Regions from separate parts of the Thermosipho globiformans genome, predicted to be linked through region 3. Evidence: riboswitches for the same ligand, from Rfam matches in the RefSeq annotation. Region 3 holds a riboswitch; each other region holds the start of a gene.
The links. Region 3 has a riboswitch for cobalamin ahead of cobT (nicotinate-nucleotide--dimethylbenzimidazole phosphoribosyltransferase). Riboswitches for the same ligand answer to the same signal wherever they lie in the genome.

Region 1 (2,274 bases), on a different contig from region 3:
GTACTAATTAATACACCTGAAAGAATAAGGTGTGTGATAGGAATTATTCTCTTTCTTTTTGCAAGAATAATTGTTAATAGTGAAGCAAGTAATGAAAATGCAAAAGAAAATACGTTAACACTGACAGTTCTGTTCAATGACACAGCAACATAGAGTGCTAAAACAGCACCAAAACCAGCTCCTGAAGATGTACCAATTAGATATGGATCAACAAGTGGATTTTTCATTATTGTTTGATAGATATTTCCAACAAGCGCAAGACCTGAACCAGCTATAAGGCTCATTAATATTCTTGGGAATCTAACGTTCCATATGAGGAATTTTATTTGCTCATTTTCAGGATTAAAAATTTGAGAAATTGGAACTTTCACAGTTCCTATAGAAAGGTTTATAAGGATTACTAAGAAGAACAAGACTGGAAGGATGATCCTTCCAGCCTTATAAATGTTTATTTTAGTCATTATTTTCCTCCATAAAAGAAATTATAGAAAATTTCAAGGTATTTGACTATATCTGGGGATATTGAGCTTATGTCGTTACCATCAATAACAAATACTTTGTCGTTTTTAACTGCCTTAAGATTTTTAAATATTTCATGCGATTTTATTTGCTTTATGGTTTCATCTGGACTAATGTATGATGCAACAATTATTATATCAGGATCATTGTATGTTAAAAATTCCCAATTTACAGAGAACCATCCATTATTTCCAGAATAAGGAGCACAGATATTTACCCCACCTGCATATGTAATCAATTCATTTACGTAAGAGCCAGTTCCTGCAGTCCAGAGATCTTTTGTTTCATTATTTGGAACCGTTATTGTGAAAAAGACTTTTGGCCTTTTTTCAAGAGGTACTTTTGAGCTTTTTGCACCATATTCTGAAATTGTTTGTTTTATTTTATTTGCAATTTCAGATGCTATTTGTTCTTTACCAAATACATTTCCAAGGAGCATTACATCTCTTGCAACGTCATTTAGTGTTGTTGGATTTAAAACAAGTGCCTTAATACCGAATTTTTCTAACTTTTGAACTTCTGGAAGTTGAAAGCCCCCGAAAGTGATTACAATGTCAGGATTTAATGAAATAATTTTTTCTATGTTTAGCGGTACCATATTTCCAATTTTTTCAGCATTAAAAGAATCCCAATCTGTAACACCAACTATATTTTCTCCAAGACCAAGTTTTACAAGAAATTTTGTGGAACTTGGAGCAGCAGAAACTATTCTTTCCGGTATTTTATCAAAGTTTACCAATCTTCCAGCATCATCAACAATAGATAGTGCAAATATAAATGTAGTTAACAAGACACTTAAGAAAATAACCCATCTTTTCATCCTTTATCCCTCCTATATAATATTTTAAAGAAAAACGCCCACCCTTAGGGACCGCAAAGGTGGATTGCTTTCCTTTCAAATAAGGTATCCCGACTTCCGGATCATCCTACTCTCCACGCCTTCCCAGGAAATATCCCAGTGGCATTTTGTGGATTTCGTCCCCGGTTACGGTGGCGTCCCCGTGCCGGACTTTCACCGGCTTCCCTTATTTGAAAGGGAAAATATTAAGTTGCCTGTAAATAGATTATAACACTAATATTGTTCTTTTGCAATTTGTCTTGCAATTTTGTCTATTTCAAAGATTTCTTTAAAATCATTTATATTTCCATCTATTTTTTCGCATGTGTTTATAACTATATCAGCTATTTTTGAAAATTTTATTTGCCCATTTAGGAATTTTTCTACAGCTATTTCGTCAGCTGCATTAAAGGCTATTCTTTTTGCAAGATCTTTAATTACATTTTTTCCGTAGAAAAATGCCGGGTATTTTGATGGATTTACATCTTCAAATATAAAATTTTTACTTTCAAAATTTGGCCAGTTTTTATTTTCGTATAATCTATTCGGATAACTTAGTGAATAAGAAATTGGAATTTTCATGTCTGGGAATCCAAAATGAATCTTTACAGTTCCATCTTTTAAAAATACAGCTCCATGAACTGTTCCGGTAGGATGTATTTTTACTTCAATATTTTCCAATTCAAAGAGTTCGAAAGCTTCAATTACTTCAAATGCTTTATTTACCATTGTTGAAGAATCTACGGTTATTTTTTTACCCATACTCCAAACAGGGTGATTTAATATATCTTCGACTGATAAATCATCTATATTTTCTTTATCTCTTACTGCACCGCCAGATGCAGTTATTAATATCTTTACCACATTTTCATCAAATATCTGAAAAATTGCAGAATGTTCGCTATCAACTGGTATTA
Region 2 (2,274 bases), on a different contig from region 3:
ATTTCCATTAATCATTGATACTCCCCCTTATTGCAAATTTAATCATATCGTACATATCATCAAAATAAGCTATGTTATTTTCGTCTAATATTTGTTTGGCTTCTTCTTCATTGGTACCGGTTATTCTGACAAATATAGGAAGATTTTTATTTTCGTTTTTGAATTTTACGATTGCTTTTGCTATTTCGTCGCATTTTGTAATACCACCGAATATATTCATTATGATTTTTTTTACATTTAGTGACTTTAGTAATCTCAATGCTTCTAAAGTTACATTTGAATTTGCACCACCACCAAGATCCAAAAAGTTGGCAGGTTTTCCACCATATAGATTTACTGCATCCATTGTTGCCATAACTATTCCAGCTCCACAACCGATAATGCCAATATCACCATCTAATTTTACGAAATGAAATGGATATGAATCATTTACAAATTCTTGAGCCCATTTTTGTCTAAATAATGCATTGTCATCAAGATGCATTACACAATCAAGCGCGATTAACTTGCCATTTTCATCTTCTGCAAGAGGATTAATTTCAAGAAGGGTCAGGTCTTTTTCAGTAAATAATTTATGTAGCTTAATAACAATATCGTGAAATTTATCGGGAAGCTTTTTATAATCATTTATGCTTAGATTTAAAATATTATTTTTATTATTCTCAATTTCTATACCACCATTTTCTGAAAAAAGTATTTTTATATCTTTTTCTATTCTATCAATATATAAAGAAATGTAATATTCATGTTTAATATTTATTTTTTCTTCAACAAGAATTGCATAAGGTTTTTCTCCTTGAATTTCTTTTTTCAATAATTCAGACGCATTGGTTAAAAATTCGTCTTTTGTGTTTGCAAATAGTATTCCACCTGCTTTCATTCGACTTCCAACAAGGACTTGACTTTTTAATACAGCAGGAAGGAATTTTACTTGTAAATTATCTAAGTTTTTAATGATATAACCTTTTGGTGTTTCAATCCCTGCCTCTTTTAAAATTTTTTTACCAACAAACTCATGGATTTTCACCATCTCACCTCCAAAGTATTGAATAAAAAATTTTTTCTCAATCTTCCCTCGAGATTGAGAAACGCTTTGGAATAAAGGCAGGTCTCCTGGCTTCCGATTCATCCTATTCTCCACGCCTTCCCAGGAATACTTCCCAGTGGCATGTTGTGGATTTCGTCCTCGGTTACAGTGGCGGGGCCGCGCTGGATTTTCACCAGCTTCCCTTTTAAGCCAAATAGGCACCTTTATTCCAAAATAATATTCACTTTTCTAGAAAATTATAACAAAAATTATAATTTTTGTAATCTTTAATTATTTTAAAAAAGGCCAATTAATTGCGTATTATTCTTCGAAAGCAAATTCGTTTTTAATTTTTTTAACGCTCATATTAATTATTGGACTATTGAAAATTGATAGAGCCAGCTTTACTATGTACTGTGATAATATCATGTTAAACAGTACGTTAAGATCGTATGAGCCGAAAAAGGATACTACAACGAAAACTATAGAATCTACAAATTGAGTTATTATCATTGAAAAAGTATTTCTAAAGGTAACATTTCCATAGTTAAATAATTTTTTAGGCAAATTAAAAGCCCAAATATTAGTATATTGTGCTGAAAGATACGCTAAAAAGCTTGCTAATATTATTCGTGGAGTCGAATTAAACACTATTACATAGGCATCGTTTTTATTAAAAATATTTGATGGAGGATAAAATATCACTAAATATGAATATGCAACTAAGATTAGTGAGGCTAAAAATCCAACTTTGATAACCTTTTTGGCCATATTAGCTCCGTAAACTTCAAATATAATATTAGATATACCAAAACTGAGTGGATAAATTAAAACTGATAAAGTGATGACAAATGGGCCAATATTAACTAGTTTTCCTGCTATTATGTTTGAGATGATAATGACGGCGGTAAATAATCCTGTTAAAAGTATTAACCTTTCCTGTGATTTTTCCATGATCAACCTCCTTGTCTATAAATTAACAATTCATTTAGCATCTTATTCTATAACATTGCGTAATAGATTTCAAGTAAAAATAAGGTTAATAACATTAAATATTTATAAATATCAAAGTTTATAATGTTAATATTTTTATAATTCTAAAAAACTGAAAAATGCTCATTTTTCTGGTATAATAAATAATAAAAGGGATAGAAAGGGAGGGGAAAATATGAATAGTATTTGTTTATATGATGATGGCAAGCATAAATATTACCTTCTTGGATGGGAAGAAACAGAGGAGCCAAATA
Region 3 (2,274 bases):
ACATCCTCCAAATTCTGGTCGATTCCCTTTGAAACATTGGCCGAATCAAAGGTAGCCATCTCCCTTATCATCTTTATAGCTGCCTCTATAATTGGCATTGAAAGAACCGCTCCTGTTCCTTCTCCAAGTCTCATATCAAGATCAAGAATAGGACGCAGATTTAAAGAATCCAATATAACTTTGTGTCCTTTCACATAGGATTTATGCCCACTAAATGCATAATTTATAACATCTTTGTCTAGATAATAGGAAATTAAAAATGCTGAAGTGGTAGGAAAACCATCAATTACGACAGGAACTTTAGAATGGGCTGCCTCAAGTATGAATCCTGCCATTTCACCTATACAGTATCCTCCAACCTTTGAAAGAACATCTATTGGATCTTTTGGATCAGGTTTGTTAACTTCAATTGCTCTTAATATTGCCTCTTTTTTCCTTTTAATTCCTTGGCTATCAAGTGGTGTTCCAATATCAATAATATCGTCGATACTGTATCCAAATGCAACAGCAATCGCTGAAGCTGTTGTGGTGTTTCCTATCCCCATATCTCCCACAGCAAGAAGGTCTGCTCCTGCCTCTATTGCCTCTCTTGCTATTTTTTTACCAAATTCAATACACTTTTCTGCTTCATCTCTACTCATTGCAGGGCCTTTCGTAAAATCTTTTGTACCGTAACCGACCTTCATTTTTATCAAGGAAGGGTTATCTTGAAAATCATAATCAACACCTGCATCAACTACATAAACCTTTGCACCAACATGTCTTGAAAAGACATTTATTGCGGCACCACCATTTAAAAAGTTAAAAACCATTTGATAAGTAACATCCTTAGGATATGCAGAAACTCCATTTTCTACAACACCATGATCCGATGCAAAGACATATACTCTCTTGTTATTAAACAATTCTGGAATTTCTTTGTTTTGAATAAGTGCCATCTTTAGTGCAATGTCTTCTAGATATCCAAGACTTCTAACCGGTTTTGTTAAATTATTTAGCCTATCAATAACCTTTTGTTTTAAATCCACAAAATCCCCCCTTTTGAATATATCTAAACAAAAATTTCCACAAAAAGCCCCTAGCTTTTGTGGAATTGCTACACCTTAGGCAGGTCTCCCGGCTCCCGGATCAACCTACTCTCCACGCCTTCCCAGGAAATACTCCCAGTGGCATCCTGTGGATTTCGTCCCCGGTTACGGTTGCTGGGCAGCCCCGGCCTTTCACCGGCGTTCCCTTTTAAACCGCTTTGGTACCCAAGGTGTTAACATTATATTCAATTTTCTGTATGCATTATACCACCAATTTTCACCTTTATCAACTTAGACTTCTAGCTATAAACTTTGATTATCTGCAAATCTTGATTTAAAAGCACAAATTTTGCAGGATATCCTTCCTTTATTCTTCCACCATCTATACCTATGCTCTTTAAAGCGTTATAAGAAGATACTTTTGATAAATCCTTTAATGAACAATTAGTAACTTTTTTAAAGTTTCTCAACCCATCACTAAATTTTAAAGTACTCCCAGCAAGCGTACCGTCTTCAAGCCTTGCTATGCCATCCTTGACTTTAACCAATAACCCACCAAGGTCATATAATCCATCCTTTAAACCTGTTGCAGAAATACTATCTGTTACAAGAATTATCCTATCAGGCCCAAGCAATTTATATACAAGTCTTAAGAAATCTTTTGAAAGATGTATTAAATCCGGAATAATCTCAACAAATGGTTTATAAAGAAACACGCCACCAACAACACCTATTTCTCTGTGATGAAGTTGTGGTAAAGCATTTGGAAAATGCGTTATTCTATTTACTCCAGCCTCATACGCTTTCTTGAAAATATCAAATGTTGCACTTGAATGCCCTATAGATGCTGCTACTTTATTTTCTTTTAGTATTTTCAAAAGTTCAAAAAATCCTTTAATTTCCGGTGCAACTGTCATAATTTTTACTTTTTCAAGATCTATAATTTTTCCATTAAAATCAGTGATATACTCTTTATTCTGAGCACCAGACTTCTCTTTATTTATAAATGGCCCTTCAAGATGTAAATAAAATAGTGAAGAATGCTTTGCTGAGGAAAAAGTATCAATAATCTCTTTTAACTTTTTCAAATCAGAAGAAACCGTAGTTGGAAAAAGATAGGTAACACCTTCTTTTTCAACAAGATCTGCCCATTGTTTAAATTCTTCTTTTGTACTCTGCATACAATCTATTCCCATGAATCCGTGTGTATGTGTATCAGCAAACCCGGGCATTAAAACGTATTTAG

Region 1: linked by a shared signal. The riboswitch ahead of EO083_RS04390 (ABC transporter substrate-binding protein) and the one ahead of cobT (nicotinate-nucleotide--dimethylbenzimidazole phosphoribosyltransferase) in region 3 are both predicted to bind cobalamin.
Region 2: linked by a shared signal. The riboswitch ahead of EO083_RS08790 (ATP-grasp domain-containing protein) and the one ahead of cobT (nicotinate-nucleotide--dimethylbenzimidazole phosphoribosyltransferase) in region 3 are both predicted to bind cobalamin.

Annotation. Positions count from the first base shown of each region.
Region 1 is NZ_BHXD01000004.1:54,005-56,278, forward strand. It holds gene EO083_RS04385 (FecCD family ABC transporter permease) at 1-461, opposite strand, end outside; gene EO083_RS04390 (ABC transporter substrate-binding protein) at 461-1,339, opposite strand; cobalamin riboswitch at 1,402-1,567, opposite strand; gene EO083_RS04395 (1-deoxy-D-xylulose-5-phosphate reductoisomerase) at 1,592-2,274, opposite strand, start outside.
Region 2 is NZ_BHXD01000014.1:31,867-34,140, reverse strand. It holds gene EO083_RS10120 (hypothetical protein) at 1-15, opposite strand, end outside; gene EO083_RS08790 (ATP-grasp domain-containing protein) at 8-1,027, opposite strand; cobalamin riboswitch at 1,087-1,268, opposite strand; gene EO083_RS08785 (queuosine precursor transporter) at 1,349-1,981, opposite strand; gene EO083_RS08780 (oxygen-binding di-iron domain-containing protein) at 2,196-2,274, shown strand, end outside.
Region 3 is NZ_BHXD01000007.1:32,221-34,494, forward strand. It holds gene cobT (nicotinate-nucleotide--dimethylbenzimidazole phosphoribosyltransferase) at 1-1,028, opposite strand, end outside; cobalamin riboswitch at 1,090-1,272, opposite strand; gene nagA (N-acetylglucosamine-6-phosphate deacetylase) at 1,328-2,274, opposite strand, start outside.